Regions from separate parts of the Streptomyces sp. NPDC053513 genome, predicted to be linked through region 1. Evidence: riboswitches for the same ligand, from Rfam matches in the RefSeq annotation. Region 1 holds a riboswitch; the other holds the start of a gene.

Region 1 (5,457 bases):
GTCCTCGGCGTGATGATCCCGCTGGCGATCTTCCCGCTGGTCCTCGCGGCCATCGCGGTCTACCCGTTCATCGAGTCCTGGATCACCGGCGACAAGCGCGAGCACCACATCGCGCAGCGCCCGCGCAACGCTCCGACGCGCACCGCCTTCGGCGTCGCCTGGATCACCGCGTACATGATCATGCTCGTGGGTGGTGGAAACGACCTCTGGGCGACCCACTTCCACCTGTCGCTGAACTCGATCACCTGGTTCGTCCGGATCTTCTTCTTCCTCGGCCCGGTCATCGCGTTCGTCGCCACCAAGCGGATCTGCCTCGGCCTCCAGCGCCGCGACAAGGACAAGGTGCTGCACGGCCGCGAGTCGGGCATCATCAAGCGCCTGCCGCACGGTGAGTTCGTCGAGGTCCACGAGCCGCTCAGCCAGGGCGAGCTGCACCGCCTCACGGCGCACGAGCAGTACGCGGCCGCGGAGCTTCCGCCGGCCGTCGACGAGAACGGCGTGGAGCGGAAGATCGGCCGCATGGAGAAGCTCCGGGTCAAGCTCAACAAGGGCTACTACGGCGAGGACAGCCAGATCGCCAAGCCCACGGTCGAGGAGTACAAGGAGATCCAGAGCGGCCACGGCCACCACTGATCGCCTGAACACCTGACCTGAAGGTCGCCACGGCAGGAGCCCCGTCCATTCGATGGACGGGGCTCTTTGCCGTCCCCGGGGGTCGATAGGGTGGGACCGTATCCGTCACGTGACCAACAGGAGCTGCCATGAGCGCTGCGACCCCCGCTGGAGGACCCACGTCGGCGGGCCGCTCCTGGCCCGTCCTGCTGAACGGTCTGCTCGACGGCAAGGACCTCTCCGCCGACGACACCGCCTGGGCGATGGACCTGATCATGAGCGGCGAGGCGACCGACGCGCAGATCGCCGGGTTCATGGTGGCGCTGCGGGCCAAGGGCGAGACCGTCCAGGAGATCACCGGCCTCGTCCGCACCATGTACGCGCACGCCAATACGATCGAGGTGCCCGGCCCCGCCGTCGACATCGTCGGCACCGGCGGCGACGGAGCCAAGACCGTCAACATCTCCACGATGGCCTCGATCGTCGTCGCCGGCACCGGCACGAAGGTCGTCAAGCACGGCAACCGCGCCGCCTCCTCCGCCTCCGGCTCCTCCGACGTCCTGGAGAAGCTCGGCATCAACCTGAACCTCACCCCGCAACGGGTCGCCGAGGTCGCCGAGGAAGCCGGCATCACCATCTGCTTCGCCGTGAAGTTCCACCCCTCGCTGCGGCACGTCGCCGCGGCCCGCGGCCAGCTGGGCATCCGGACCACCTTCAACGTCCTGGGTCCGCTGACCAACCCGGCCAAGGTGAAGGCCCAGGCCGTCGGGGTCGCCGACCCGCGCATGGCGCCGATCGTCGCCGGCGTCCTCGCCGAGCGCGGCAACTCCGCCCTGGTCTTCCGCGGCGACGACGGCCTGGACGAGCTGACCACCACCGCCACCTCCCGGGTCTGGGTGGTCCGGGACGGCGGCGTCACCGAGGAGCGCTTCGACCCGCGGGACGTCGGCATCGAGCTCGTCCCCCTGGAGGCCCTGCGCGGCGCCGACGCCTCGTACAACGCCGACGTGGCCCGCCGGCTGCTCGCGGGGGAGACCGGGCCGGTACGGGACGCGGTGCTGCTCAACGCGGCGGCGGCGCTCACCGCCCTGGAGCCCGGCACGGGCACCCTGGCGGAGCGGCTGGGCGCGGGCATCGCCAAGGCGGCCGAGTCGATCGACTCCGGCGCGGCCCTTCGGTCCCTGGAGCGGTGGATCGCCGCCAGCAACGCCTGAGCGCGTGTGAACGGCGCATTGCGGCCCCGTCCCGGATGCCGGGACGGGGTTGCGGCGTCGTGATCGTCTGGCATAAGTTCGGGAACAGGTCACGAGTGACAGCGTTTTGGCCCCGGCTTGCTGTCCGGCAACCCTCCTTCCGTGGCGGGGTGCCCCGGGTGATGACCAGGCCGTAGGCAGCGAGGTCTACGGCAAGCGCGGATCCCTCGAACACCAGGGGTCCTGGTCAGTCGAGGAGCTTTTTCCGTGAGCAAGCGAATGCGATAGGGCGAGTCCGCCCCTTCTTCACCCTCGGAACAGGGTCCCTTCCGCGTACCCCCGCGTCCTCCGAGGCCTCACCCGTACCCCCCGCCGCATCCGGCCGCGTACGGGATCCACCGAAGCCATTCCGCACCGCCCGCCGGGAGATACCGCCATGTCCGCATACCCGAACGCCGCCGCCGTCACCGCCGACTCCGAGTCCGCCGACCCCTGCTGCGCCGCCCCGCTGCCGGTCCTCGGCCGGGACGTGACCGTCCCGCTCGTCACCGGCGGCGAGGTGACCTACGCGGCACTCGACTACGCGGCCAGCGCGCCGGCCCTCCAGCGGGTCTGGGACGACGTCGCCGCGTACGCCCCCTACTACGGCAGCGTCCACCGCGGCGCCGGTTACCTCTCCCAGCTCTCCACCGACCTCTTCGAGAACAGCCGCGCCACCGTCGCCGAGTTCCTCGACTGCCGCCCCGGCGACCAGGTCGTCTTCACCCGCTCCACCACCGACTCCCTCAACCTGCTCGCCCAGGTCCTCCCGGCGGACTGCCAGGTCTTCGTCTTCGAGACCGAGCACCACGCCTCGCTGCTGCCGTGGCGGGACGCCCGCGTCACCTACCTCAACGCGCCGCGCACCCCCGCCGAGGCCGTCGGGACCCTGGAGCGCGCCCTCGCCGACCGCGACCCCCACGGCCCGGCCCTGGTCTGCGTCACCGGCGCCTCCAACGTCACCGGCGAGCTGTGGCCGGTGCGGGAACTGGCCGCCGCCGCGCATGCGCACGGCGCCCGGATCGTGCTCGACGCCGCCCAGCTCGCCCCCCACCACCCGGTCTCCGTACGGGAGTCGGACGTGGACTGGGTCGCCTTCTCCGGGCACAAGCTGTACGCGCCCTTCGGCTCCGGCGTCCTCGCCGGCCGTGCCGACTGGCTGCAGGATTCCGAGCCCTACCTCGCGGGCGGTGGAGCGTCCCGCAAGGTAGCCCGTCGGGCCGACGGTGGTGTGGACGTGGAGTGGCACACCACCTCGGCCCGACATGAAGCCGGTTCGCCGAACGTCATCGGCGTCTACTCGATCGCCTCCGCCTGCAAGGCGCTCACCGAGGCCGGCTTCGACTCCCTCGTCGCCCGCGAGCAGCACCTGATCGCGAAGGTCCGCGAGGGCCTGGCCGAGGTGCCCGAGGTGCGCGTGCTCTCGCTCTTCGGCGACGACGCGCCCCGCGTGGGCGTCATCTCCTTCGTCGTGGAGGGCTGGAACAGCTCCCACTTCGCCGCCGCGCTCTCCGCCGAGTACGGCATCGGCGTCCGCGACGGCCTCTTCTGCGCCCACCCGCTGGTCCGCACCCTGCTCGGCAGCGACCCGCAGGACCCGGGCGAGTGCGGCGCGCCCGAGGCGGCCCCGGGGGAGCGGTCCCTGAACGCCATCCGGGTGAGCTTCGGCGCCGGCACGCCGGACGAGCACGTGGAGCGGTTCGTCGGCGCGGTGAAGGAGCTCGTCCGGGACGGCGCGCAGTGGAAGTACCGCACCGAGGACGGCCGCTGCGTCCCCGACCGCGGCTGATCACTCACTCGTACGGGTGAAGGGGGCCTCCCGATCGGGAGGCCCCCTTCCGTCGTGCCGGGTGCGCGGTGTCAGGACTCCAGGCCGATGGCGAAGGCCGCCTCCAGGTCGTGCTGGGAGTACGTCCGGAAGGCGACGTGCGTGTCGGTGGCCTCGACGCCGGGGATCTTGCTGATGCGGCCGGGGATCACGTCCGCCAGGTCGTCGTGGCGCGGCACCCGGACCATGGCGATCAGGTCGTACGTACCGGTGACCGAGAAGACCTCGCTGACGCTGTCGAGCGCGGCGATCGACTCGGCGATCTCGGGGATGCGGTCCACGCTGGTCTTGATGAGCACGATCGCGGTGATCACGGCTGGCTTTCTCCCTCGGTCGCCGCGGCTTGGGCTTTCACTCTATCCCCACCGCGGAAGCGCCCCCAGGCGTAGAGGAAGCCGACCGAGAAGCCCACCACATGGGCCAGATAGGCGACGCCGGGCCCCGCGCCCGCCGCCCGCGCGGCCAGCCACTGCAGCGTGAACCAGAAGATCAGCACGATCCAGGCCGGGAAGCGCAGCGGCAGGAAGAACAGGAAGGGGAAGAGACTGGTGACGCGGGAGCGCGGGAAGAGGAAGAGGAAGGCGCCGAGCACCGCCGAGATCGCCCCGGAGGCCCCGACCAGGGTCTGCTCGCTGTCGGCGTGCGCCACCGCGTACCCGCACAGGGCGACGTAGCCGGTGCCCAGGTAGAAGAGGCAGAACCCGACCGGGCCCATGCGTTCCTCGGCCATCGCCCCGAAGACGTACAGGAAGAGCATGTTGCCCAGCAGGTGGAGCCAGCTGCCGTGGACGAAGAGCGCGGTCAGCGGGGTGAGCAGGGCGCGCGGGGCGCCGCCCGTCAGCTCGGCGGGGATCACGCCCCAGCGGCGGAAGTAGGCGCCCTGGGCGGCCAGGAGCGCGTCGCCCGTGCCGTACACCGGATGGAGTCCGGCGACCGGGCTGCTCACGAAGAGGAGGCAGCAGGCGGCGATCAGCCCGTACGTCACCACGGGGCCGCCGCGGAGGCCCCGCCAGGCATTGAGGGCCCCGCCTCGCCAGTCGATCATGGACAGATCATGGCGTACCGGGGCCGAAGTGGACAGAGTGCCTCGCCGTGCCCCGTCCTCCCCGTGAGGCCGTAGGGTTACGGGCACCACCGACCGCAGTTCGACGGCGCACCGCGGCTCCCGTACCTGGTACCACGCAACAGGAAGAAGGACGGCACCGATGACGACGGTTCCCCTGCCGACCGACGAGACCCGCTGGCGCTGCACGCTCTGCGGGAATCTGACCCGCTTCGACGTGACCCGATCCTCCAAGGTCGTGGAGTACGTCCATCTGGACCTGGCCGGAGAGCCGACGGTCGAGGAGCGGCAGGTGGTGAGTGAGACCATCGAGTCGGTCCGCTGCCGCTGGTGCAACGCGGTGGACCAGATCGAACTGGTGGACAGGCCGGGCGCCGAGTCCTGAGGGACGGCGCGGACGACATAGGGGTGACGGATCGTGGAGCAGCCCGCGCACGGTGGTGAGCCGGCCGGCGCGGCAGGTGACGCTGCCGAGACGCTCGACCACCCACTGCCGGAAGGCGTACGGCGGCGGGTCGTCGCGCTGGTCGCGGACGCCTTCGGCGGGCTCACCGTCGCGGAGCTGCCCGCACCCCTGAGGCAGTACGCACGCTTCACCGCGAGCCGGCGGGCCAAGTTCGCCGGCAACGCGATGGCCGCGGCGCTCGACACCGATCCGCTCTTCCGGCAGCGGATCGGCGAACGGTTCAAGCAGGGCCAGCCCGAGCTGGCCGGAGCCGTGG
Region 2 (5,457 bases), on a different contig from region 1:
TGACCTCCGGGTTGTGGGTGTCGGCGCCTCACCGTCCCTATGTTGGAGCAATGACCCGCGTCCTCGCGGTGAGCACGGCTTTCCCGCCGCACCGCTACATGCAGCACGAGATCACCGAAGACCTCGTCGCCGGCCTGCCGCCCGGATCCGACAGGGAGCTCGTGCGCCGGCTGCACGCGGCGGCCGGCGTGGAGAGCCGTCATCTCGCCCTGCCCCTCGACCGTTACCGCGATCTCGGTGCTTTCGGCGAGACCAACCGGCTCTTCGTCGAACTGGCCACCGCGCTGGGCGCCGAAGCCGTCACGCGGGCCCTCCACGAGGCCGGCGTACGCCCGGAGGACGTCGACCTGGTCGTCTCGACGACCGTGACCGGCATCGCGACGCCGTCCCTGGAGGCCCGCCTCGCGGCACGGATCGGTCTGCGGCCGGACGTCAGGCGCACGCCCCTGTTCGGGCTCGGGTGCTCCGCGGGCGCCGCCGGCCTGGCCCGCGTCCACGACTTCCTCGACGGCCGGCCGGGCGGCACCGCGCTCCTCCTCTCCACCGAGCTGTGCTCGCTCACCCTGCAGCGCGCCGACATGTCGACGGCGAACCTGGTGGCGGGCGGTCTGTTCGGGGACGGGGCCGCCGCGCTCGTGGCCGTCGGCGGTGGCCGCTCCTCCGCGTCCTCGCGTACGACGTCGCGGTCGGCCGGGTCCTCCGTGCCGAGCGTCGTGGCGGCCCGCAGCCGCCTGTACCCCGGGACCGAGCACCTGTTGGGGTGGGCCGTCGGCGACTGGGGCTTCCGCATGGTCCTCGGGCCGGAACTCCCCGGACTCGTCAGGCTGCACGTGACCGAGGAGGTGGAGTCCTTCCTCGCCGCGCACGACCTCAAGCCCGCGGACGTGGGGGCGTGGATCTGCCACCCCGGCGGCCCGAAGATCCTGGACGCGCTCGCCGAAGGGCTCGGCCTGCCGGCCCCGGCCCTCGCGGCGAGCCGTCGCTCCCTGGCCGCCCACGGCAACCTGTCCTCCGCGTCGGTGCTGCAGATCCTGAAGGACATCCAGGCCGACCGGCCGCCGCCCGGGACGATCGGCCTGATGCTCGCCTTCGGGCCCGGCTTCTCGTCCGAACTCGTCCTCCTGGCCTGGTGAGACCGCCGTGACCCTGCCGCTGTACACCCTGTTGGTCCTGCTGGTCGTCGCCGAGCGCTTCGTGGAACTCGCCGTGGCGCGACGCAACGGCGCCTGGAGCCGGGCCCGGGGTGCCCGCGAGTACGGCGCCGGGCACTACCCGGTCATGGTCGTCCTGCACGCGGCGCTCCTCCTCGGCTGCCTCGTCGAGCCCTGGGCCGCCGACCGACCCTTCCTGCCGCTGCTCGGCTGGCCCGCGCTGGCCCTCGCGCTGGCCGCCCAAGCCCTACGGTGGTGGTGCGTCGGCACGCTCGGGCCCCGCTGGCACACCCGGGTGCTGATCGTCCCCGGCCTCCCGCTCGTCACCGCCGGTCCCTACCGCCGCCTCCGGCACCCCAACTACGTCGCGGTCGTCGTCGAGGGCGCGGCCCTGCCCCTGGTGCACACCGCCTGGCTGACCGCCCTGGGCTTCTCGCTCCTGAACGCGGCCCTGCTCACCGTCCGCATCCGCTGCGAGAACACCGCCTTGGCGCCGTCGCACGTCCTCTCCTCCCCCGGGGCCGCGTCGTGATCGACCTCCTCGTCGTCGGCGGCGGCCCGGCGGGCCTGGCCACCGCGATCCACGGAGCGCGGCGGGGCTTCGACGTCGTGGTCGCCGAGCCGCGGCCGGCGCCGATCGACAAGGCCTGCGGGGAGGGGCTGATGCCCTCGGCGGTGCACGCCCTGAGGGCCCTCGACGTGGAGGTGCCCGGGCCGCTTCTTCGGGGCATCCGCTACGTCGACGCCGCCGGCGACCGGAGCGCCGAAGCCCGGTTCCGCACCGGGCCCGGTCTCGGCGTGCGCCGGACCGTGCTGCACGAGGCACTCGCAGCCCGGGCCGCCCGGCTCGGCGTTCCGGTCGTCCCCCACCGCGTCCGCCGGGTGACCCAGTCCGGGGCGCACGTGACCGCCGACGGGATCAACGCCCGGTATCTGGTGGCGGCCGACGGACTGCACTCACCCACCCGGCGCGCGCTCGGCCTGACCGTACGGCCGGCCGCCGGCCGGCGGCACGCGCCCCGGTACGGACTGCGGCGCCACTACGCCGTCGAGCCGTGGACCGACCTGGTCGAGGTGCACTGGTCCGCCGACTGCGAGGCGTACGTCACCCCGCTCGGGCCGCGGCAGGTCGGCGTCGCCCTCCTCACCTCGCGCCAACTGCCCTTCGACGACCAGCTGAGCCGTTTCCCCCGCCTGCTCGCCCGTCTGCGCACCGCCGACAGGACATCTGTCAGGGGTGCCGGGCCGCTCCGCCAGCAGGCCCGTTCCCGGGTGGCCGGCCGCGTGCTGTTCGTCGGCGACGCCGCCGGGTACGTCGACGCGCTGACCGGCGAGGGCCTCACCCTCGCGCTGACGGCGGCGGACGCCCTCGTACGCTGCCTTCGCGAGGGCAACCCGCAGGCGTACGAGCCCGCTTGGTGCCGCTTGTCCCGCAGCTACCGCCTCCTGACGAGGTCCCTGCTCTGGGTCCGGAACCAGCCACCGCTGGCTCCTCTGATCATGCCGACGGCCGCCCGGTTCCCGGGCCTGTTCCAGAGCGCCGTGAACCTGCTCGCCTGACCGTCACCGTCACCACCGCCGTCGCCGTCGTTGTCGCCGCCGCCTTCGCAGCGGCGGCGGGGGGGATCCCGCGAAGGGCACGCTCCGGCCGCCGCGTGGCCGGAATGCCGTTGGCGGGTCGGCCCGGGAGTCTTGTATGGTTCCTCGCGAATCATCCAGAGGGGTGGAGGGACCGGCCCTACGAAGCCCCGGCAACTCCCCGTCGACTCGGCGCTCCATGTTCGCGCCGCGCCGTCGGGATCAGTGCCAACTCCGGCCCGCGCCAACGTGGCGCGGGAAAAGATGAGGAGACACGGTGCTCTCTGTGCTGCCTTCCGCCCAGGCTCTGTCCACTCCGGGCTTCTCCCGTACCCGTCTCGTGGCCACCGCGGCGTATCGGCCGACCGCTTCGGCCCTTTCCCGCTGACCACCCCTGCCCTCCCCCGGGCGAGGTCTCCGCGCGTCAGGACGCGCGGACGAGACTGGAGTACCCCTTTTCGTGAACGTATCCGACATTTCCAGTGGCGTGGGTGTCCTCGACAAGGCCGCGGTGATCCTCGGCGCGCTGGCGTCGGGCCCGGCCACTCTGGCCGAGCTGGTCGCCGCCACCGGCCTGGCGCGGCCCACGGCCCACCGGCTCGCCACCGCGCTCGAACGCCACCGCATGGTCGGCAGGGACCTGCAGGGACGCTTCGTCCTCGGCCCCCGCCTCTCCGAACTCTCGGCTGTCGCGGGCGAGGACTGCCTGCTGGTCGCGGCCGGCCCGGTCCTCACCTCGCTCCGGGACGCCACCGGCGAGAGCACGCAGCTCTACCGCCGCCAGGGTGAGGTGCGCGTCTGCGTCGCCGCCGCCGAACGGGCCTCCGGCCTGCGCGACATCGTGCCCGTCGGCTCCGCGCTCCCCATGAAGGTGGGCTCCGCCGCCCAGGTCCTGCTCGCCTGGGAGGACCCCGAGCGCTACCACCACGGTCTGCAGGGGGCCCGTTTCACGGCCACGGCCCTCAGCGGCGTACGGCGCCGGGGCTGGGCCCAGTCGATCGGGGAGCGCGAACCCGGGATGGCCTCCGTCTCGGCGCCGGTGCGCGACCCGGCCCATCGTGTCGTGGCCGCCATCACGGTGACCGGCCCGATCCAGCGCCTCACCCGTCATCCCGGCGCCCGGCTCGCGAAGGCCGCCGTCGACGCGGCCGACCGCCTCACCGACGCGATGCGCCACGCCTGACCGTGACGAGCGGTGAGCTGCGGCGTCACCGGACCGGGATCGACTGGGTGAGGTTCACCGGGTTGCCGTCGGGGTCCTGGACGTGGGCGACGCGCTGCCCCCACGGCATGTCGTTGGCACCGCCGCGGACGGAGCCTCCCAGCGCCGCCACCCGGCCGAGCGTCTCGTCGACGTCGTCGACGTCGATGCTGAGCAGGATCCGCGGCGCCTCCCGGTTCCCCGGGGCCTCCTGGGCCACCAGGCCGAGGTCGGTGTCGCCGATGCGCAGGCCGAGGTAGAAGACCGGGCCTTCCTCCGGCACCCGGGAGGTCTCCTCGGCGCCGAACAGTTTCGTGTAGAAGCCGAGCAGGGCGTCCGGGTCGGCGGTGAGGATCACGGGCTGGATGGTGGACATGGCACTCCTGTCGAGAACGGTCGTGTCACGGGGTGGACCGGCCGGGGACGGAGAACTCATCGGTGGAATCGCCCCGCCCGACGGTCCCTCTGCCCGGCGGTCCCCCTCCCCGGTCGGCCTCACGACCGACCGGATCGCGGCCGGGCCTGCCTCAGCGGGCGGACCTGCCTCAGCGGGCAGGGCGTGCACTCCAGACGGTGCCCCGGGCCTCGTACTCCAGCATCTCCTCCAGGTTCGTCGCCGTGTCCGCGCCCAGTTCGCGGCGGACCAGCCAGAGCGCGAGGTCGAGGCCGGAGGTGATGCCGCCGGCGGTGACGAGGTCACCGTCGTCGACGACGCGGGCGTTCTTCACCAGGCCGCCCTGCCGTGCGAGGTCGGGTTTGGCCTTGTGGTGGGTGGTGCACGGGCGGCCCTCGGTGAGTCCGGCGGCCGAGAGGAGCATGACGCCGGTGCACAGGGCGCTGACCGTGAGCCCGGGCCGGACGGCGGCCGCGAGCGCGCGGGGCAGGGTGCCGCGATCGATCTCGGCCCAGACCCCGGGGCTGTCGCGGCGTGCGTAGCCGCCGCCCGGGACGACGAGCAGGTCCGCCTCCTCGGGGGCCCAGGGACGGATGCCCCGGACGGCCGTGCCGTAGGCGGCGGTCACGGCGCGGGCGCCGGTGGCGGAGACGTACCGGACCTCGATCGGGCGCGGGGTGAAGAACCCGGCGCCGGAGAGGACCTCGTACGGAGCGGCGAAGTCGAGCTCCTCGACGCCGTCGAACATCGCGACGTGGACGCGGAGGGGGCGGCTCGGGTCGGGGGTGGCCCCGGACGCGGGCGAGGCCGCCGTGGCAGCCAGCGCGCCCGTGGCGCCGAGGGCGGTGGTGGCGCGGAGTAATGCCCTGCGGTTCATGTGGTGCTCCTGTTCCTGGAGTGGCGGTATGAGAGGGGTCGGGCGGCGGCGGTCCACGGTTCCCGCCTGTTTCCGGGAACCCGGCACCCCTTCCGTCCGACTCCTCCACCGCACGAGCACGGTGGCGCTGAAGGGCACGGGATGGGCGGACTGGACATACAGATGCGGGGGGTCGCGTGCCGGCACGGCCGTACCGAGGCGGTCGCCGAGGTCGATCTGGAGATCGCCGCCGGTGAGCGGGTGGCGCTGACGGGGA

What was found. A riboswitch is a leader RNA that binds a small molecule or an ion and turns the genes downstream of it on or off. The one in region 1 is predicted to bind S-adenosylmethionine.
Region 2: it holds a riboswitch for S-adenosylmethionine, as region 1 does, so the genes downstream of both, ACIGW4_RS15615 (IclR family transcriptional regulator) here and ACIGW4_RS30505 (aminotransferase class V-fold PLP-dependent enzyme) in region 1, are expected to answer to the same signal.

The regions. Positions count from the first base shown of each region.
Region 1 is NZ_JBITXP010000024.1:85,309-90,765, reverse strand. Features, by position in the region: gene ACIGW4_RS30515 (cytochrome bc complex cytochrome b subunit) at 1-633, shown strand, start outside; gene trpD (anthranilate phosphoribosyltransferase) at 762-1,826, shown strand; SAM riboswitch class IV at 1,914-2,030, shown strand; gene ACIGW4_RS30505 (aminotransferase class V-fold PLP-dependent enzyme) at 2,242-3,633, shown strand; gene ACIGW4_RS30500 (Lrp/AsnC family transcriptional regulator) at 3,705-3,986, opposite strand; gene ACIGW4_RS30495 (rhomboid family intramembrane serine protease) at 3,983-4,717, opposite strand; gene ACIGW4_RS30490 (hypothetical protein) at 4,878-5,120, shown strand; gene ACIGW4_RS30485 (NYN domain-containing protein) at 5,154-5,457, shown strand, end outside.
Region 2 is NZ_JBITXP010000008.1:9,058-14,514, forward strand. Features, by position in the region: gene ACIGW4_RS15600 (type III polyketide synthase) at 51-1,133, shown strand; gene ACIGW4_RS15605 (isoprenylcysteine carboxyl methyltransferase family protein) at 1,147-1,683, shown strand; gene ACIGW4_RS15610 (NAD(P)/FAD-dependent oxidoreductase) at 1,680-2,711, shown strand; SAM riboswitch class I at 2,860-3,000, shown strand; gene ACIGW4_RS15615 (IclR family transcriptional regulator) at 3,190-3,912, shown strand; gene ACIGW4_RS15620 (VOC family protein) at 3,938-4,306, opposite strand; gene ACIGW4_RS15625 (DJ-1/PfpI family protein) at 4,476-5,201, opposite strand; gene ACIGW4_RS15630 (metal ABC transporter ATP-binding protein) at 5,343-5,457, shown strand, end outside.